Regions from separate parts of the Bradyrhizobium sp. Pha-3 genome, predicted to be linked through region 1. Evidence: riboswitches for the same ligand, from Rfam matches in the RefSeq annotation. Region 1 holds a riboswitch; the other holds the start of a gene.
The links. A riboswitch is a leader RNA that binds a small molecule or an ion and turns the genes downstream of it on or off. The one in region 1 is predicted to bind glycine.
Positions count from the first base shown of each region.

Region 1 (10,709 bases):
GCTGTTCGACGACAAAAGTCTCCCGGTATGGCGCGTCGCCGGGAATGCCGGACTTGCCGCCGAGCTCGAGCGTGACTGACGCGCCGACGCCGGCCGTGTGCGCGGCCTTCGCGGATTGCGGGTCGTAGATCACGCCGGTTGCGGCACTGGCTCTGTTGCGCACCAGCGCGCGCAGCATGCCGGTGGTGTCGGAATCGCCTCCGGCGCCGGGATTGTCCTGGGTGTCGGCGATGATGATCGGCTTGCTGGCCGATTTCGCCAGTTCCATCGCCAGCCGCACGCCTTCGTCGGGCGAATAGATCCGGCCGTCGAAATCGTCCTCATGGCCTTCGACCAGCGCGACGACCTTGTCGGCGGCGGCATCCGCTTCGGCCTGGGTCCGGCCATAGGCGAACACGCTCGGCCCGCAATCCCTGAAATCGGCTGCGGGGAAGCCGGGCGCAAACGACAGCGTCGGCACGGCGTCGCTCTCGAGCGCGGCGAGCTTTTGATAGATGCCTTTTGTGGGCTGGTCGTTGGTGCACTGCCAGCTGATCGGGATCAGGAACGGCAATTGCCGGAATGCCTTAGCGAAGCGCTGCCTGGACTTGAGCATCAGCGCCAGATGCCGGGCGCAGGCGCGGCCGGTTTCGGCCATGTCGACATGCGGATAGGTGCGGTAGGCAATCAGCGCATCGGCATGTTCGATCATCTTCGGTGAGACGTTCGCATGCAGATCGAGGCTCGCCACCAGCGGCAGGTCGTTGCCGATCGCCTTGCGCACGCGGGCAAGCGTTTCGCCTTCGCCGTCGTCGTAATGCTCGGTGACCATGGCGCCGTGCAGATCGAGATAGACGGCGTCGATCGGTCCGGCCGCGGCGATGCCGTCGACCATTTCGGTCACGATCCGCTCGAACGCATCCTTGCTGACATGCGCCGACGGGCTCGCCGCGGCGAAGATCGTCGGCACCAGCTCCCAGCCATTGGCTTCTGCCGCCTCGACAAACCCGGCAAGGCCGACATTGATCTTGCGCATGACCTTGAGCACGTCGGCGCCATGCGTCATCGACGGCCAGCCGCCGCCGTGCACGAAATCGTCATAGGTTGCCTTCGTCGGTGCGAAGGTATTGGTCTCGTGCAGGAAGCCGCCAACGGCAATGCGGGTCATCAAGTTGGTCTCGATACGTTTCTTCGATTATGATGCGATCACAACGACGCGCGTCATGATCTCATCTCGTTGGTTGGAGCGTGATCTCCGGGGAAGACCGGTGTCCACCGTCAGGGCCACGCTCTAGCGCGCGACGTTAAGCGTGTCGTCGCGCCAAGCGCAAGCCGTGGAGCACCGGCGGATTTGCATGCCCTCAGCGCAGTCCGTCATTGCGACGGGGAGCGCCCATGTAGCCCGGATGGAGCGAAGCGCAATCCGGGGTGTTTCGGGCGGCTGAGATTTTCCCGGATTTCGCTTCGTTCCATCGGGGCTACGGAATACTAAAGACTTAGGCCGTTGCCACGAGGCCTTCCGAAACCGGGCGGAAATTCGCAAAATCCCAGCCGCGTCCGGGCGCCGCATCGAGCAGGGCGCGAGTATAGGCCTGCTGCGGATTGGTCAGCACCTCGGCGGCCGGTCCCTGTTCCACGACGCGGCCATGTTGCATCACGGCGACGTCGTCGCAGATTTGTGCGGCGACGCGCAAATCATGCGTGATGAACAGCAGCGCGATGCCAAGCCGGCGCTGGATTTCGTCGAGCAGATCCAGCACCTGCGCCTGCACCGAGACGTCGAGTGCGGACACCGCCTCATCCGCGACGAGCACGTCGGGATCGAGCGCCAGCGCGCGCGCGATCGCGATGCGCTGGCGCTGGCCGCCGGAGAACTGGTGCGGATAGCGCGAGATCGCGTCGGGCGGCAAATGGACGAGCTCGAGCAGCTCGCGCGCCCGCGCCAATGCGTCCTTGCGCGGCATGCCGTAATTGACCGGGCCTTCCGCGATGCTCTCGCCGACGGTGACGCGCGGATTGAGCGAGCGGTAAGGGTCCTGGAAGATGATCTGGATCTTCTGGCGATGCGGCTGCAACAGCCGGCGCGACAGGTCGGAGATCTCGCGGCCGGCGAGGCGCACCCCGCCCGAGGTCGGATCGATCAGGCGGACGATGCAGCGCGCCACCGTCGACTTGCCGGAACCGCTTTCGCCGACGATGCCGAGCGTGCGGCCCTTGCGCAAGGTGAGGGTAACGTCGCTGGCGGCGGCGACCTCGCGGGCTTTGCCGTACAGCGACCGCTCCCGGTAGACCTTGCTGAGCTCGTTGGCTTCCAGCACCACCGGCTCGGTCGTCTCCGGGCGCGGCGCGCGCGGCACCAGGCTCGGCACCGAGGACAAAAGATTGCGGGTGTACTCCATCTTCGGATTGCGCAGCACGTCCTGCAGCGGGCCGGTTTCGACAAGGCGGCCGTGTCGCATCACCGCGACGCGGTCGGCGATCTCGGCCACCACGCCCATGTCGTGGGTGATGAACAGAACAGCGGTGCCGTGGTCGCGTTGCAGGTCGCGGATCAAGGTGAGGATCTGCTTCTGCGTGGTGACGTCGAGCGCAGTGGTCGGCTCATCGGCGATCAGGAGCTTCGGCTCCAGAACCAATGCCATCGCGATCATGATGCGCTGGCGCTGTCCGCCCGACAGGCGGTGCGGGTAGGAGGAGAAGATGCGCTCGACGTCCGGCAGCCGCACATGCTCCATCATCGCCAGGATCTTCTGGCGCCGCGCGCGGGAGTCGAGATCAGTGTGGGCGCGCAGCACCTCGTCGATCTGGCGGCCGACCGGCACGACGGGATTGAGCGCGGTCATCGGCTCCTGGAAGATCATCGCCATCCGCGTGGCGCGGAGCTGGCGCAGCCGCCGGTCGCTGGCGGTGAGCAGTTCCTCGCCGACCAGTTTGACGCTGCCGCCAGACGGCACCAGCGTGCCCTTCTGCAGCAGGCCCATCACGGTGAGCGATGTCACCGACTTGCCCGAGCCGCTTTCGCCGACCAGGCACAGCGTCTCGCTTTCACGTACCTGTAGCGACAGGTCGTCGATGATGCGATGCGCATCCGCCTTGCGGCCGAGGCCGACGACGAGATTGTTGATGTCGAGGACGACGTTGGAAGAGTTGGTTGCGGTCACTTGCCCTCACGCTGCTTCATGCGGGGATCGAGCGCGTCGCGCGCGGCGTCGCCGATCAGGTTGACGCTGAGAATGGCGATCGAGAGCAGCAGCCCCGGCCAGAAGATCAGCGACGGCTTGACCTGGAAATAGGCGCGGCCTTCAGCCATGATGTTGCCCCAGGTCGGCGTTTCCGGCGAGATGCCGGCGCCGAGGAACGACAGGATCGCCTCGGTCAGGATCGCGGAGGCGCAGACATAGGTGCCTTGCACGATCAGCGGCGCGATGGTGTTCGGCATCAAATGCCGCCACATGATCTTCGGCAGGCTGGTGCCGAGCGAGATCGCGGCCTCGACATAAGGTTCCTCGCGTGCGGTCAGCACCACCGAGCGCACCAGCCGCGCCACGCGCGGGATCTCGGGGATGGTGATCGCGACCATCACGGTCCAGATGCTGGCACCCGACAGCGACACCACGGCGATCGCGAGCAGGATGGCGGGGATCGCCATCAAGCCGTCCATCACGCGCATCAGCACCGCATCGACCCAGCGGAAGAAGCCGGCGACGAGGCCGATCAGAAGGCCGATGGCGATCGAACAGACGGCGGCGCCGAGCCCGATCACCAGCGAGATCCGTGCGCCGTAGATGATGCGCGACAACAGGTCGCGGCCATAGGCGTCGGTGCCGAGCAGATATTGCGCGCTCGACGGCTTCAGCCGCTGCGACGGCGTCAACAGCAGGGGATCGTGCGGCGCAAGCAGCGGCGCGAAGATCGCCATCAGGATGATGAGGGCGAGGCAGATCGTCGCAATCGCGATGATCGGCGTCGACGTCAGGAAGCCGAACTTGACGCGGAACGGCCGGGTGACGGGAATAGAGGATTCGGGAAGGGTTTCGATCGCCATTGCTCAGTACCGGATACGAGGATCGAGCAGGGTGTAGGCGAGGTCGATCAACAGATTGACCGCGACGTAGATACCCGACGTCAACAGGATCATCGCCTGGATCACCGGATAGTCGCGCGCCAGCACCGCATCGACGGTGAGGCGGCCGATGCCGGGCAGGTTGAACACGCTTTCGGTGACGACGACGCCGGAGATCAACAGCGCGAAGCCGGAACCGATCACCGTGATGACCGGCACGGCCGCATTGCGCAGCGCATGGCGCAGCAGCACGCCGGTCTCGCCGATGCCCTTGGCCCGCGCCGTGCGCACGTAATCCTCGCCGAGCACGTCGAGCATCGAGGCCCGCGTCATGCGCGCGATCAGAGCGACATAGATGAAGGAGAGGGTGCAAGTCGGCAGGATGATGCGCTCGAAGAACGGGCCGAAGCCGGCCGAGATGCTCTTGAAGCCCTGCACTGGAACCCAGCGCAGATCAATCGCAAAGATCTGGATCAGCACATAGCCGATCACGAACACCGGCACCGAGAAGCCGAGCACCGACAGTCCCATCACGAAGCGGTCGATCCAGGTGCCGTGTTTCCACGCCGCGATCACGCCGAGCGGCACCGCCACCAGGATCGAGAGGATGATGGTGGCCAGCGCGACCGAGATCGACGGCTCGAGACGCGGGCCGATCATCTCGAGGATCGGCTTGTTCGAGATCAGGGAGACGCCAAGGTCGCCGTGCAGCAACTTGGCGACCCAGGTATAGAACTGGATGTAGATCGGCTCGTTCAGACCAAGCGAGGTCCGAATGCGTTCGAGCTGTTCGGGAGTCGCGTTGTCGCCGGCGAGGATGGCGGCCGGGTCGCCCGGCGTCAGCCGCAGCAACAGGAACACGAACAGAGCCACCACGCCCATCACGGGAATGGCGGCGAGGATGCGGCGAAGCAGATATCCGAGCAAATTTGATCCGTTGGGTTGTGGTCGATGGAGTCCCCAGCGGGACCGTTGCACACCAGACCGTAGCACAGATGGTAGCAGACTCACGGTAGAACTTGAGCAAGTCCCATGCCATCGGTGCTGCGGTTTTTGCGGTGCAGCTAATCAGTCCTGTTGGCCGCGATTATTCCTCCGGTGAAGTTCGAAGCAGTCCACTGGAAGGTGGATTGATTTCAGCTTTGCGCGCGTTGGCAGGCACGTCGAGCCCGCCACCGAATGACGGCGCCATCGGCGGCGCGTCGAGGTCGCGCCAATCGTCGATCGCCTGGGCCACCATCTGCGCCGTCGCCGCCGAGAGCGTCCAGCCGAGATGACCGTGGCCCGTATTGTAGAACACGCCCGGAATTCGTCCGGCGCGAACCACCGGCATCATGTTCGGCATCATCGGGCGCAAACCCGCCCATGGCACGACTTTCGACGTATCGATGTTTGGGAAATGATGCCGCACCCAGTCCACCAGCGGTTGAATGCGGTCGGCGCGAATGTCGCGGTTGAAGCCGTTGAACTCGGCGGTGCCGGCGACGCGGAAGCGGTCGGCGCCGAGCCGGCTGGTGACAATCTTCGCAGCTTCATCGAGCAGGCTGACGGTTGGGGCCGCATTCCGGCTTTGCGGCGCATCGAGTTGCACCGTGATCGAATAGCCCTTCACCGGATAGACATTGACGCGGTCGTTGAGCAGGCTGGCGAAGTGGCGGCTCGCCACGCCGGCGCAAATCACGATCCCGTCCGCTTGCAATTGATGCCGCGTCGCGACCACAGCATCATGTGAAGCAGCTTCGTTCCAGCCGATGCGGAAGCCGTCTTCGCCGCGTGCGATCGTGTCGACGTCGGCTTCGTGGACAAAGCTCGCGCCACGGCGGACGCAGGCGTCGGCAAGCCCGCGCGTGAATTTGTGGATATCGCCGGTCGCGTCCGACGGCGTGAAGAAGCCGCCATAGCAGGTTGTCCGCAGCGCGGGTTCGATGACGCGGATTTCGTCTGATGTCACCGGCCGGCGGTCGAGCCCGCCTTGCTGCAGCAGCGTGTTGACCTTGAGGCCCGCCTCGAACCCGGCCCTGTCGTGATAGACGTGCAGGATGCCGCGGCGCTCGAGATCGAAGGCGATGTTCTCGCGCTGTGCGATCGAGAACAGGTGCTTGCGCGCTTCGATTGCGAGCCGCGTGGTCTCGATGGTGTTGCTGCGATAGCGGCCGATGTGGCCGACGAACTCGCCGATCCAGGAATATTTGTGCCAGCTCGGCTTCGGGTTCATCAGCAGCGGCGCGTCGCTTCTGAGCATCCAGCGCAGACCCTTGAGGATGGTCGCAGCACTGTTCCAGACTTCGGCGTTGCTGGCGGAAAGCTGTCCGCCATTGGCGAACGAGGTTTCCATCGCGGCGTAGCGATGCCTGTCGAGGACAGTCACCTTGTAGCCGCGTTCAAGCAGGGCATAGGCCGTCGTTACGCCGGTGATGCCGGCGCCGATGATCGCGATATGTGGCATGATGGTTGTCAGGCTCCCGTGGGTTAGAGTCGCCGAACCACCGGTGAAACCGGCATTCGGCGCCCCATCTGTCACGGTACCTGAGAGCTTGATCCGCATCGGGCCGGAGCCAGAAGCGAACTATCCCCTTCGGTGGACGTCATAGCCCTTGATGTGCGGCCATGTTCGTCTCTCTCCAGATCGTCCTGACGATACAGTCCTTTTGCCTGAGAGTTTCCGGGGCGGTTGCTCCGTCGGCGCCGAAGGCAACAACACGAATGTTGTCGCTTCGATCTCTCCCGCATCATCGCGTTGGACGGCCGGACCGTAGGCGAAGCCTTAAAAATGGACAAGGCTAAATTTCGGTCCGGCAGTGCCAACGTGTTGTGCAGTGCAATCGATGTCAGTCCAGCGTCGCCAACAATGCCGCCATCAGGCGGCCGCGCTCGGCGAGGCTGTCGACCTCGATATGTTCGTTGAGCGTATGCGCATCGGCGCCGCGAACGCCGAGGCCGTCGAGCGTGGGGATGCCCATCGCGCCCGTGAAGTTGCCGTCCGAGCCGCCGCCGGCGCTGCCGTGCGGCAGATCGAGACCCATCGCCGCCGCAAGGCCCTTTGCCTTTTCATACAGCGCCATGGTGCCCGCGTCGGGCTCCCACACCGGGCGCGTGACGCCGCGCGTCACCTTGAAGGTCACGTCGTTGGCGGTGCCCGACAATGCCAGCATGCGCTCGACGCCACGGTCGAGATCGGCCTGGCGCTTGGCCATGCTGAGCGCTTCGCCGGTGCAGGTCGTCGCGACGCAATTGACCCACTGGCCGCCATGCACGATGCCGACCGAGAACGTGCAGTCCTCGGTGGTCATGCCGTCGATGGCGATGATCTGCCGCGCCATCTCGCGGATCGCGGAACGCCCGGAAGACAGCGTCGCGCCGGCATGGCTGGGCTTGCCTGTGGCTTCCAGATTGAAGCGCGCGATCGCATAGCGGCCGGTGACGACGCCGTTGTTCGGCCGACCGGGCTCCGGCACCAGCACGTATTTGTTGCGCGCGGCTTCCGCCTCGATGATGTCGCGCGTCGACGGCGTGCCGACCTCTTCATCGGGGGTGAACAGCACGGTGATCGGCAGCGGTGTCGTGAAGGAGGCGCGCGCCAACTGCCTGATCGCCTCGATCGACAGATAGTTGCCGCCCTTCATGTCGAAGATGCCCGGCCCGAAGCACTTGTTGCCTTCGCGCCGCCACTTCAGCTTTTCGATGGTGCCGACCGGGTGCACGGTGTCCAGATGGCCGGCGATCAGGATGCCGGGCTGGCCTTGTTTCGGATGGGGGAAACGGGCGCGGACGCAGCCCGCGAAGCCCTGGCGTCCGGCGATGCGCTCGATCGTCGCACCCATGATCGCCATCTCGCGGGCGGCGAGATCGAGCATGCGCTCGACCGCGGCCGCGTCCCAGGTCGGGCTTTCGCATTCCACCCAGCTGCGCAGGCCCTGCAGCATCGTTTCGGAATCAAAGGGGAGATTGGCTGGGTTCATCGTTTTTCTCTCTTGTTGTTCTGACGGCGCCGGCATCGCGCGCGCGTTACGAAAATCTCAGCCGACGATTTTGTAAAGCCAAAATCTGGCGTGCGGCCTCATTCGTTTGTGTACGTCCGATGCGACCTGAAACCGATTGACGCGCTTGGCGCTTGGTGCAAGTCTCGATTTCACAAGCCATACAGCATGTTAGTTCGCCTAAATAACGAACCGCATGCATAACGAATAAGCCGGCTTTGACCAGTTACATGTCAGGAGAGATTGCATGTTCCCTATCTCGCGTTGGAAGCGCCGCACGCTAGCGGCTGCGTTGTCGGCGCTCGCGCTGTCGTTCGCGCCGCAGGAATTGTCATTCGCACCGCAGGCGATGGCCGCGGGCAAGACCATCACCGCGGTGATGCATTCGGATCTGCGCGTCATCGATCCGATCATGACCACGGCCTACATCACCCGCGATCATGGTTACATGATCTATGACACGCTGCTGGCGACGGATTCCAATTTCAAGATCCAGCCGCAGATGGCGGACTGGAAGGTTTCCGACGACAAGCTGACCTATACGTTCACGCTGCGCGACGGCCTGAAATGGCACGACGGCGCGCCGGTCACCGCGGAAGACTGCGTCGCCTCGCTGCAGCGTTGGGGCAAGGTCGACGGCATGGGCCAGAAGCTGATGGACTTCGTCGCGAGCCTGGAGGCGACCGACGCCAAGACCATCACGCTGAAGCTGAAGGAACCCTACGGCCTCGTGCTGGAATCGATCGGCAAGCCGTCGTCGCGCGTGCCGTTCATGATGCCGAAGCGTCTTGCCGAGACGCCGCCGGACAAGCCGATCCCGGAACAGATCGGCTCCGGACCGTTCAAATTCGTGCAGGCGGAATTCCAGCCGGGCGTGAAGGCGGTCTATGAGAAGAACAAGGACTACGTGCCGCGCAAGGAGCCGGCGAGCTGGACCGCGGGCGGCAAGGTCGTCAAGGTCGACCGCGTCGAGTGGGTCACGATGGCCGATGCGCAGACCGCGGTGAACGCGTTGCAATCCGGCGACATCGATTTCATGGAGAACCTTCCGTTCGACATGCTGCCGGTGCTCGAAGCCAATCCGGATCTCAAGATCGACGTCCTGAACAAGTTCGGCTTCCAGACCCTCGGACGCATGAACTTCCTCTATCCGCCGTTCGACAATCCGAAGGTGCGCCGGGCTGCGTTCCTGGCGATGAACCAGAAGGACGTGCTCGACGCGCTGGTCGGCAACGCCAAGTACCAGAAGATCTGCGGCGCCTTCTTCGTCTGCGGCACGCCGCTCGAGACCGACGTCGGGGCCGAAACGCTGGTGAAGGGCAACGGCCTGGCGGAAGCCAAGAAGGCGCTCGCCGCGTCCGGCTATGACGGCACCCCCGTGGTGATCATGGCGCCGGGCGACGTCACGACGTTGAAGGCCCAGCCTGTCGTGGCCGCGCAGCAGTTGCGCGAGGCCGGCTTCAAGGTCGACCTGCAAGCCACCGACTGGCAGACCGTGGTGACCCGCCGCGCCAGCCAGAAGCCGCCGAAGGAAGGCGGCTGGAACATGTTCTTCACCAACTGGGTTGCGGCCGACGTCTCCGATCCGATCGTCAACGCGTCGATCACCGGGCGCGGCAAGAATGGCGGTTGGTTCGGCTGGGCCGAAGACCCGAAGATCGAGGAGCTGCGTGACAAGTTCGCACGCGCCGGCTCGGCTGAGGAAAAGAAGAAGATCGCCGCGGAAATCCAGACCGAGGCCTACGATCAGGTGATCTACATTCCGCTCGGCCAGTACACCATTCCGAGCGCCTGGCGGAAGTCGCTCACCGGTGTGCTCGACGGTCCGGCGACGCCGATCTTCTGGAATATCGACAAGTCCGAGTAAGCTTGCGGCTTGACGCAAACGAATGGCCGGGACTTGTCCCGGCCATTTTTCTTTCTTTCGCTGTCGCTTGTCAGGTGTGGCTGTCGCGAAGCTGCTCCAGTCCGTCGCTAAGCGGTGGCCCGCCTGGTGGCGCGCTGTGCGGCGGGGAGGGGCGCTCCTTGCGCTGATCGCATTTGTCGGTTGCGCGCTGTGCGGATGGATCGTCGTTCGGCATCGTCATGCTCCAATTGCGGCATGACAACGAAGATGCAGTGCACGGGTTCCGAACCGGCGGCCGCTAATCGCCGTGGTCTGGTCTCATACTGCTCGGGCTCGACAGGCTCGTGAGCTGCGTCGGTCCAATACCGGTTCCGTTCATCCAGACCACCGCTCCAGCGGCAAACGCGAGCAGTCCGCATACCATGATCGCGCTGCGGATCCATCGCCGGTAGATCGCGCGGTCGTCGGGCGTCGCGTCGCGGAAATTCCGTGCATTGAGCCCGTTGCTGCAATGAGCCGCATCGTCGCCATGCTGGAGCGTAGAGGCACAATGATCGCGCGCCTTGCCGCCAGCAATCCGATTGCAGTTTGCAATCTGATTGCTCTTCGCAATCTCCATCGCCGCCTCCGACCAAAATTGATTTCGACATGCGACGGCCGCGGAAATGCGCGGCCGGAATTTCCAATGCGGGAAGACTACGACAGTCAGCGATCGCGGCGTGTGAACTGCGCCACAGCCGGAAAACACGACGCTGACCCGCTCGGGTGCGCGTGGCACGCGAAGGCTGGTGCGGGCGGTGGGACTGCAATCGTTACATAGGTCATCCCGTTGAAGCACAAAAAC
Region 1 covers NZ_CP170151.1:5,739,721-5,750,429, reverse strand. The annotation lists gene ACE10X_RS27285 (M81 family metallopeptidase) at 1-1,147, opposite strand, end outside; gene ACE10X_RS27280 (ABC transporter ATP-binding protein) at 1,476-3,140, opposite strand; gene ACE10X_RS27275 (ABC transporter permease) at 3,137-4,024, opposite strand; gene ACE10X_RS27270 (ABC transporter permease) at 4,028-4,969, opposite strand; gene ACE10X_RS27265 (D-amino acid dehydrogenase) at 5,130-6,587, opposite strand; glycine riboswitch at 6,555-6,669, opposite strand; glycine riboswitch at 6,673-6,779, opposite strand; gene ACE10X_RS27260 (M20/M25/M40 family metallo-hydrolase) at 6,871-8,001, opposite strand; gene ACE10X_RS27255 (ABC transporter substrate-binding protein) at 8,267-9,886, shown strand; gene ACE10X_RS27250 (hypothetical protein) at 10,164-10,484, opposite strand.

Region 2 (10,709 bases), 160 kb from region 1:
TCACAGCGGCGAGATTGGCCGAATGCTTCTCCGCCTTGGCGCGGAGATCGTTGACGTCGACGTCGCCGCGCGCATCGCACGCCACAACCACGACCTCCATGCCGACCATCGCGGCCGAGGCCGGATTGGTGCCGTGCGCGGAGGAGGGGATCAGGCACACCTTGCGGTGCGGCTCGCCGCGCGCGAGGTGATAGCCGCGGATCGCCAGCAGTCCGGCATATTCGCCCTGCGCGCCGGAATTCGGCTGCAATGACACCGCGTCATAGCCGGTGATGTCGCACAGCCACTGCTCGAGCCGCTTGAACAGCGCGTGATAGCCCTTGGCCTGATCCGCGGGCGCGAACGGATGCAGATTGCCGAACGCCGGCCAGGTCAGCGGGATCATTTCCGTGGTGGCGTTGAGCTTCATCGTGCAGGAGCCGAGCGGGATCATCGCGCGGTCGAGCGCGAGGTCACGATCACTGAGCTTGCGCATGTAGCGCAGCAGCTCGGTCTCTGAGCGGTGGGTGTTGAACACCGGATGGGTGAGGAACGCGCTGGTGCGCCGCAGCTCCTTCGGCAGCGCCTCGCGCGCGGCCGCTTCGATCTCGGCAAAGCTGAGCTTGCCGCCGAACACGCGCCACACCGCCTCGACCGTCTCCGGCGTCGTGGTCTCGTCGAGCGCGATGCCGAGCGTGGTCGCACCGATGCGCAGATTGATCCGCTCCGCCTGCGCGCGGGAGACAATCTCGTTCAGCTTCGCTCCGGCCTCGACCGTCACGGTGTCGAAGAACGCTTCGCTGGTCGGCGCAAAGCCGAGCTTGCGCAGGCCGGCGGCAAGCACGGTCGCGCGGCGATGCACGCTGCGTGCGATATGGGTCAAGCCCTCGGGGCCGTGATAGACCGCATACATCGAGGCGATCACGGCGAGCAGCACCTGCGCGGTGCAGATGTTCGAGGTCGCCTTCTCGCGGCGGATATGCTGCTCGCGGGTCTGCAGTGCGAGGCGATAGGCGGGCTGCCCACGCGAATCCACCGAGAGGCCGACGAGGCGGCCGGGCAGCGAGCGCTTCAACGTGTCGCGCACCGCCATGTAGGCGGCGTGCGGTCCGCCATAACCCATCGGCACGCCGAACCGCTGCGCCGAGCCGATCGCGATGTCGGCGCCGAGCTCGCCGGGCGAGGTGAGCAGCGTCAGCGACAGCAGGTCCGCCGCGACGATCGCAAGCGCGCCCCTGGCGCGCAGCGATGCGATGGCAGGCTTGAGGTCGCGCACCGCGCCCGATGTTCCCGGATACTGCAGCAGCGCGCCGAGCACATCGGCGTTGTCGAGCTCGGTCAGGGGATCGCCGACCACCAGCGCCCAGCCCAGCGGCGCGGCGCGCGTGCGCATCACCGCCAGCGTCTGCGGATGCACCTCCTTGTCGACGAAGAACACCTTTGCCTTGACCTGCGAGTGGCGCTCGGCGAGCGCCATCGCTTCCGCCGCGGCCGTCGCTTCGTCGAGCAGCGAGGCGTTGGCGACGTCGAGCCCGGTGAGGTCGCAGATCATGGTCTGGAAGTTGAACAGGGCTTCGAGCCGGCCCTGGCTGATCTCCGGCTGATACGGCGTATAGGCGGTGTACCAGGCCGGGTTCTCCAGGATGTTGCGCTGGATCACCGCGGGCAGGATGGTGCCGGAATAGCCCTGGCCGATCAGCGAGGTGAACACCTGGTTCTGCGCGGCGAGCTCGCTCATATGCGCGAGCGCCTCGGTCTCGCTCAGCGCCCGGCCAAGATCGAGCGGCGCCTTCTGAAGGATCGACGCCGGCAGCGTCTCATTCATCAGCGCCTGCAGACTCGCGGCGCCGACTGTCTCCAGCATCGCGTTGATGTCTCGCGGCGATGGTCCGATGTGGCGGCGGACGAAATCGGTGGCGGCTTCGTTGATCGGCTTGAAGGGCGCGTTCATGACGTGGTCCTCGTTGTCAGCCGTCATACCCCGCGAAAGCGGGGTATCCAGTACGCCGGGACATCAGTGATTAAGCCGAAGGGCCGCGGCGTACTGGGTCGCCCGGTCAAGCCGGGCGATGACAGTGGGGGTGTGGTCGCAATCTGCTTCATTCTCTCAGGCGGTGTGCGCAGCGTAGGCGGCCTCGTCCATCAGGCCGCCGAGCTCGCCCTTGTCGGCAATCTTCATCTTGAAGAACCAGGCCTTGCCGCCGGCGTCCGAATTGACCAGCGCGGGCTCGGCGGCGAGCGCCTCGTTGACCTCGACCACCTCGCCGGTGATCGGCGCGTAGACGTCGGAGGCGGCCTTGACGGATTCGACGACAGCGGCGGCCTCGGCCTTCTTCAGGCTGCGGCCGACCTTGGGCAGTTCGACGAACACGACGTCGCCGAGCTGCGACTGCGCATAGTCGGTGATGCCGATCGTGGCGACGTCGCCCTCGATGCGGAGCCATTCGTGGTCGGACGTGTACAGCGTCGTCATGGGGATCGATCCTTTGGCGTTTAGCGTTTGTAGGTATTGGGGACGAAGGGCGTGGCGGCGACTTTCAGCGGGAGCCGCTGGCCGCGCACTTCGGCGAAAACGGTGGTGCCGACGGCGGAAAGGGCGGTCGGCAGATAGCCCATCGCGACCGGCGCATTGAGGCTCGGGCCGAAGCCGCCCGAGGTCACCTTGCCGATCTGCTCGGTCGAGGCGGCATCGGCGAACAATGCGGCGCCTTCGCGCACCGGGGCGCGGCCGTCGGGCTTCAGGCCGACCCGCCGGCGCGCGGCGCCATTTGCGAACTGCGCGAGAATCTTGTCGGCGCCCGGGAAGCCGCCGGCGCGGGCGCCGCCGCTGCGGCGAACCTTCTGCACCGACCATTCCAGCGCGCCTTCGACCGGCGTCGTCGTGGTGTCGATGTCGTGACCATAGAGGCACAGCCCGGCCTCGAGCCGCAGGCTGTCGCGCGCGCCGAGCCCGATCGGCAACACGTCGGGATTGTCGAGCAGCGCGGTGACCAGGGCTTCCACCTTGTCTGCGGGCACGGAAATCTCAAAGCCGTCCTCGCCGGTATAGCCGGAGCGCGAGACGAAGCAGTCGACGTCGCCGACGCGGCGCGGACCGGCGTCCATGAATTTCATCGAACTGACATCTGCACAAAGTTTCGCCAGCGCTGATTCGGCCTTCGGCCCCTGCAGCGCGATCAGCGCGCGGTCGGCCAGCGATACGATCTCGCAAGCGTCGGCGAGGCTAGTGCGCAGATGCGCCTCGTCCTCGGCCTTGCAGGCGGCGTTGACCACCAGGAACAGGTGATCGCCGAAATTCGCGACCATCAGGTCGTCGAGCAGACCGCCGTCATTGTTGGTGAATTGCGCGTAGCGCTGCCGTCCCGGTGCGATACCGACGATGTCTTGCGGCACTAGTTTTTCAAGCGCGAGCGCCGCGTCGGCGACCTTGCCGGATTTGGCCTTCAGCGCGAGCTGGCCCATGTGCGACACGTCGAACAGGCCGGCTTCCTTGCGGGTGTGCAGATGCTCCTTCAGCACGCCGGCCGCATATTGCACCGGCATGTCGTAGCCGGCGAACGGCACCATCTTGGCGCCGCGCGCCAGGTGCAGCGCGTGCAGAGGGGTCTGTTTCAGCGGGGAAGTTTCGCGTACAAGCATCACAGGGCCCTCGCGGTTCCCATCGGGGACCTATTTCCCCTTGAGAAACCTGCAGAAAGCCCCATCTGTCGCTGTGCCTGAGAGTATTATCCCGTCGGCGGACGCATCGGGGCGAACCCCAGCGTCTCTTTCCAGATGTCAGACGTCACGCGGTCCTTTTGCCTGAGAGTTTCCGGGGCGGTTGCTCCTTCGGCGCCGGCGGTAAGGCCGGTCTCTCCCGACGTGACTAGGTATAGGTAGGTAGAAAACACGGCGCCACCAAGACTGTCAACGCAGCTGCAGCAACTATCCAATGGGCTTTGTGCTGCCGCGGCAAGCCCATGATCCGCCTGCACAGTTTCTGGACACCGCAGCTGGCAATGTCTAAAAGCGTTCGGCCGGAAAACGACGCCTTTCTGCGCTTGGCCGGCCCCTATTTCCGATTGGATGAACATGAGCAGCGTCAACGAGATCAGGTCGACCTTTCTGAACTACTTCAAGGCGAACGGCCACGAGGTCGTGGCGTCGTCGCCGCTGGTGCCGCGCAACGACCCGACCCTGATGTTCAACAATGCCGGCATGGTGCAGTTCAAGAACGTCTTCACCGGGATCGAGAAGCGTGCCTATCAGCGCGCCACCACGGCGCAGAAATGCGTGCGCGCCGGCGGCAAGCATAACGATCTCGACAATGTCGGCTACACCGCGCGCCATCTCACCTTCTTCGAGATGCTCGGCAACTTCTCGTTCGGCGATTACTTCAAGGAGCGCGCGATCGAGCTCGCCTGGAACCTGATCACGAAGGAGTTCGGGCTGAGCAAGGACAAGCTGCTCGTCACCGTCTACCACGACGACGACGAGGCGGCGGGCCACTGGAAGAAGATCGCCGGCTTCTCGGATGACCGCATCATCCGGATCGCGACCTCGGACAATTTCTGGGCGATGGGCGATACCGGCCCGTGCGGTCCGTGCTCCGAGATCTTCATCGACCGCGGCGAGCACATCTGGGGCGGTCCGCCGGGCACGCCCGAGGAGGACGGCGACCGCTTCCTGGAGTTCTGGAACCTGGTGTTCATGCAGTACGAGCAGGTGACCAAGGAGGAGCGCGTGGCGCTGCCGCGTCCCTCGATCGACACCGGCATGGGCCTCGAGCGCATGGCGTCGATCCTGCAGGGCGTCGAGAGCGTGTTCGAGAGCGACCTGTTCCGCAACCTGATCGATGCGGCGGCGTCGGCGCTCGGCCATGGGCCGAACGCGCAGAACGTGGCGTCGTACCGGGTGATCGCGGACCATCTGCGTTCGTCGGCTTTCCTGATCGCCGATGGCGTGCTGCCGTCGAACGAGGGCCGCGGCTACGTGCTGCGTCGGATCATGCGCCGCGCGATGCGCCATGCGCAGCTGCTCGGCGCGAGCGAGCCGCTGATGCATCGGCTGGTCTGGGCGCTGGTCCGCGAGATGGGCCAGGCCTATCCGGATCTGGTGCGCGCCGAGAAGCTGATCGAGGAGACGCTGCGGCTGGAGGAGACCCGCTTCCGCAAGACCCTGGTGCGCGGATTGTCGCTGCTCGACGAGAAGAGCGCCGGCCTCAAGAAGGGCGACATGTTCGACGGCGACACCGCGTTCACGCTGTACGACACCTATGGTTTCCCGCTCGATCTGACGCAGGACGCGCTGAAGTCGCGCGGCATCAGCGTCGACCAGGCGTCTTTCACCGACGCGATGGAGCGGCAGCGCGTGAAGGCGCGTGCCTCCTGGGCCGGTTCGGGCGAGGCGGCGAGCGAGGCGATTTGGTTCCCGCTGCGCGAGAAGCTCGGCGCGACGGAGTTTTTGGGCTACGAGACCGAGAGCGCGGAAGGCGCGGTGACGGCGCTGATCAAGGACGGCGCCGAGGTCGAGAGCCTGAAGGCCGGCGAGAGCGGCGCGATCGTGCTGAACCAGACCCCGTTCTACGGCGAGTCCGGCGGCCAGGTCGGCGACATCGGCGTGCTCACCGGCGAGGGCGTCAAGTTCCGCGTCACCGACACGCAGAAGAAGGCCGGCGATCTGTTCGTGCATCTCGGCACGGTGGAGCAGGGGACGCTCGGCGTCGGCACCGCGCTGCAGCTCGAGGTCGATCATGCCAGGCGTTCGTCGATCCGCGCCAACCATTCGGCGACGCATCTGTTGCACGAGGCGCTGCGCCAGGTGCTCGGCGATCACATCGCCCAGCGCGGCTCGCTGGTCACGCCGGACCGGCTGCGCTTCGACTTCGTGCATCCGAAGCAGATCACGCCGGAAGAGCTCGCGCGGATCGAGGACATCGCCAATGATGTCGTGCTGGAGAATGACGAGGTCACCACCCGGATCATGGGCGTCGACGATGCCCGTGAGGCCGGCGCCCGCGCGCTGTTCGGCGAGAAGTACGGCGACGAGGTCCGCGTCGTGTCGATGGGCAATAGCGCCCGCGATCACGGCCAGAACGCGCTCGGCTGGTCGGTCGAGCTCTGCGGCGGCACCCATGTCCGCCGCACCGGCGACATCGGCATGATCTCGGTGACCAGCGAAGGCGCGGTGGCGTCCGGCGTGCGCCGCATCGAGGCGCTGACCGGGCATCACGCGCGCAAGCACGCCAACGACACCATCGCGCTGGCCAAGACCGCGGCGCTGGAGCTGCGCACCACGATCGACGACGTGCCGGCGCGCATCGCCGCGCTGATGGAGGAGCGCAAGAAGCTCGAGCGCGATCTGTCCGACGCCCGCAAGAAGCTCGCGATGGGCGGCGGCGGTGCGTCGAACGGCGCCGCCTCAGCCGTTCGCGAGGTCGGCAACGTCAAGCTGCTCGCGCGCGCGGTCGAGGGCGTCGAGACCAAGGATCTCAAGAGTCTCGTCGACGACGGCAAGAAGCAGATCGGCTCGGGCGTGGTCGCGATCGTCGGCGTCACCGAGGACGGCAAGGCCGGCATTGTGGTCGGCGTCACCGCCGATCTGACCGCGCGGTTCAACGCGGTCGAGCTCGTGCGCAAGGGCTCCGAGGTGCTCGGCGGCAAGGGCGGGGGCGGCCGGCCCGACATGGCGCAGGCCGGCGGGCCCGACGGCGCCAAGGCGGACGCCGCGCTGTCGGCGATCGAACAGGCCATGACTCAACAGGCATCGGCCGGCGCCTGACGGAGAGGCTGATCGTGGCGACGGCTCCGCTCAAGCCCACGATCAGCGATCCCGGGCTGCGCGACCGTCTCTACGAGCTGCTCGAACGCGATGATCTGCCGCATTCGGGCGGCTTGCGGTTTGCCCGGGTCATCGTCGCCATCATCGCCGTCGATGTGCTGGCGGCGATTCTGGCCTCCGTGCCCGAGATCGATGCGCAATTCGGCTGGCTGCTGACGACCATCGAGATCGCGGCGGTCATCGCCTTCGCGCTGGAATATGCCGCGCGGCTCTGGAGCGTGGTCGGCCACTCGCTGCGCGATATGACGCCGGCGCGGGCACGGCTGGAATACGCCTTCTCGGCGCTCGGCGTGATCGACCTGCTCGCCTTCCTGCCGTCGGCCATCGCGCTCGCGATCGGCGACAAGACCGCGCTGGTGCTGTTCGGCATGCTGCCGTTCCTCAAGCTGGTGCGCTATTCGACCGCGATGCGCTCGCTGCTGGCGGCGCTGCATGCCGAGCGGCGCACGCTGTTCGGCTGCGTGGTGATCCTGACCGGCGCGGTGCTGCTGTTCGCCTCGCTGCTCTATGCCATCGAGCACAAAGTGCAGCCGGACAAGTTCGGCACCATGCCGCAGGCGATGTGGTGGGCGATCGTGACGCTCGGCACCGTCGGTTACGGCGACGTCGTCCCGATTACGCCGCTCGGCCGGACCGTCACGGTAGTCGCGATCGTGGTCGGCTTCGCGATGATCGCGCTGCCGGTCGCGATCATCTCGACCGCGTTCGCCGACGAGGTCCGGCGCCGCGACTTCGTCGTGACCTGGGGCATGCTGGCGCGGGTGCCGCTGTTCTCGCATCTTGGCGCCGCCGATATTTCCGACATCATGCGACTATTGCGGTCGCAGACCATCGAGGCCGGCGAAGTGCTGGTGCGGCGCGGCGATGCGGCCTCATCGATGTATTTCATCACCGCCGGCGAGGTCGAGATCGATCTGCCGAGCCAGCTTGTGCGGCTTGCCGACGGTGCGTTCTTCGGCGAGATCGCGCTGCTGCGGCGGACCAGCCGCTCCGGCACGGTGACGGCGACGCGCAAGACCAAGCTCCTGGTGCTCGATGCGCAGGACTTCCATGCCCTGATCGAGCGCATGCCGGCGCTCGCCGCGCATGTCCGGGAGACCGCCGAGGCGCGGCTCGCCGATCCGCTCGCGGCCGGCGGCGACCTGGCCGCCGCAGAGATCGCCCAGGCGCCGCGCGAGACCGACGGCGGCATCCGCGACTAGACTAGAGCATGATTTCTTCACGTTGAAGCGTATCCAGCGTTGGCAATGTAGTTAGCGCATTCCTGCGACGTGAAGCAGTCGAGTAAGGCGCCGATGCGCTTCCAGGTCGCTTCGACGGTTCGCTCGGCAGCCTTTCGGAGCAAGGTCTTGAGCTTGGCGAAGACCTGCTCGATCGGGTTGAGATCCGGACTGTAGGGCGGCAGGAAGAACAGCTTTGCCCCGGCGGCGCGGATGGCGCGACGGACGGTTTTGCCTTTGTGACTGCCGAGGTTGTCGATGATGACGATGTCGCCAGGCTTGAGTGTCGGAACCAGCAGCTGCTCGATCGACATAAGCCAGGAAGCTCTCGCCGTTGATCGGACCATCGATCACGCAGGGCGCATCGATGCGATCATGGCGCAGGGCGGCCAAGAAGGTCAGCGTCCGCCAGCGGCCGTGCGGGGCCTTGGCGACCAGCCGCTCGCCACGTCGCGCACGGCCGTGGGTGCGCGTCATGTTGGTTTTGGCCCAGGTTTCGTCGATGAAGACCAGCCGGGAAGGATCAAGCCGTCCTTGATACTTTCGCCATTGCGCCCGCCGCCGGGCGACGTCGGGACGATCCTGTTCGCTGGCGTGCAGGCTTTTTTTTGAAGCTGATGCCTTCGTGTTCGAAGAAGTGCCACACCGCGTAATAGCTGACCTTGACCCCGCGCTCTGCCAGTTCTGCCAGCAGCGCACGCAACGTCACGTCCGGCTGTTCGGCAAGCCGCTTCAGCAGCCAGTCGCGTTCGGAAGACAGCGCGTAGGGACGATTGCCGCCCATCTGCCGCGCCGCCGCGCTTCCGGTCGCACGGAACCGCTGCGACCACTTCACCACGCTGGCAACGCTGACCTTGAAGGTGGCCGCCACCGACCGGCAGCTTTCTCCCGCCGCTACCGCGGCAACAACGCGCTCGCGCAAGTCAAGAGAATAGGCCCGTCCCATCGGATGCTGGCCTCCACCCCAGCCAGCATCGTGAATCAGAACTCCGCTGATTTGGGAATCCCCAATCGATTCAGACCTAAGCGATCACGCTCTAGAACCTCATTCCGATTGAATCGGAACGAGGCTCTCGATTCTTCGTTTGACGCGTTTTCTTCACGCGGACCGGCTACCCACTTCGCCCGAAAACGCTCAGTCCCGTCGCAGGAACACGTAATCCGCCGAATACGCCGCGCCCTTCAGCGCGCCCGATTTGTCGCAGGCCCCGCTGAGCTCGCCGCCCGAGGTGTTGATCCGCTGCACGGTTGCGATGCTGGAGAGCACGCCGTTGCCGCGGTGGGCAATCACCTCGAGCTTCAGCCAGGCAATGTCGGAAGGCTTTGCGCCGGGTGCGCTGCCGGCGGTGCGGGCGGTCACGGCGCTGCCGTCGACATGCTCCCAGTTCGGACCCGCATAATGCCGGCCGACCGTGCGGCCATCGGCGATCAGGGTCGCGACCGGTTCGCGGAACGACCAGGCGAGCTTGCCGTCGGTGACCGGCTTGCACTCATAGACCTGGACGCCCTCGGCATGGACCGACAGAACCGGGGACTCGCCTGGCGCCGCGACGGCGTCGGGCAGGGGATCGGCAGCGAATGCCGCCGACCCGGTGAGCGCGAACGATGCGAGCACGACGGCTCTGACAAGGGCCATGGTCATGCTCGCACCTGTCTTCCCAGGATGACGGCCTCAGGCCGCGATCGCCTTCACGAGGTTGTCGGACACCTTGTCGAGGAATCCGGTGGTCGAGAGCCAGCGCTGGTCGGCGCCGACCAGGAGCGCGAGGTCCTTGGTCATGTAGCCCTCCTCAACGGTCGCGACGCAGACCTTCTCCAGGGTGGTGGCGAACTTCGCCAGCGCCTCGTTGTTGTCGAGCTTGGCGCGATGGACGAGGCCACGGGTCCAGGCGAAGATCGACGCGATCGAGTTGGTCGAGGTCTCCTTGCCCTTCTGGTGCTCGCGGTAGTGGCGGGTCACGGTGCCGTGGGCGGCCTCGGCTTCCACGGTCTTGCCGTCCGGGGTGAGCAGCACCGAGGTCATCAGGCCGAGCGAGCCGTAGCCCTGGGCCACGGTGTCGGACTGCACGTCGCCGTCATAGTTCTTGCAGGCCCAGACATAGCCGCCGGACCATTTCAGCGCCGAGGCCACCATGTCGTCGATCAGGCGGTGCTCGTAGGTCAGGCCCTTGGCGTCGAATTCCTTCTTGAACTCGCGGTCGAAGACGTCCTGGAAGATGTCCTTGAAGCGGCCGTCATAGACCTTCAGAATCGTGTTCTTGGTCGACAGATAGACCGGGTAGTTGCGCATCAGGCCGTAGTTGAACGAGGCGCGGGCGAAATCGGTGATGGAGTCGTCGAGATTGTACATCTCCATCGCGACGCCGGCGCCGGGCGCCTTGAACACTTCCTTCTCGATCACGGTGCCGTCCTCGCCGACGAACTTCAGCGACAGCGTGCCCTTGCCGGGGAACTTGATGTCGGTGGCGCGGTACTGGTCGCCGTAGGCATGGCGGCCGATGATGATCGGCTTGGTCCAGCCGGGAACCAGGCGCGGCACGTTCTTGCAGATGATCGGCTCGCGGAAGATGCAGCCGCCGAGGATGTTGCGGATGGTGCCGTTCGGCGACTTCCACATCTGCTTCAGGCCGAACTCCTTCACCCGGGCCTCGTCGGGGGTGATGGTGGCGCATTTGACGCCGACGCCGACCT
Region 2 covers NZ_CP170151.1:5,904,090-5,914,798, reverse strand. The annotation lists gene gcvP (aminomethyl-transferring glycine dehydrogenase) at 1-1,930, opposite strand, end outside; gene gcvH (glycine cleavage system protein GcvH) at 2,087-2,452, opposite strand; gene gcvT (glycine cleavage system aminomethyltransferase GcvT) at 2,473-3,618, opposite strand; glycine riboswitch at 3,760-3,848, opposite strand; gene alaS (alanine--tRNA ligase) at 4,051-6,738, shown strand; gene ACE10X_RS28100 (cyclic nucleotide-gated ion channel) at 6,750-8,000, shown strand; partial or broken gene ACE10X_RS28095 (IS630 family transposase) at 8,018-8,964, opposite strand; gene ACE10X_RS28090 (DUF3455 domain-containing protein) at 9,154-9,654, opposite strand; gene ACE10X_RS28085 (NADP-dependent isocitrate dehydrogenase) at 9,691-10,709, opposite strand, start outside.
Region 2: it holds a riboswitch for glycine, as region 1 does, so the genes downstream of both, gcvT (glycine cleavage system aminomethyltransferase GcvT) here and ACE10X_RS27265 (D-amino acid dehydrogenase) in region 1, are expected to answer to the same signal.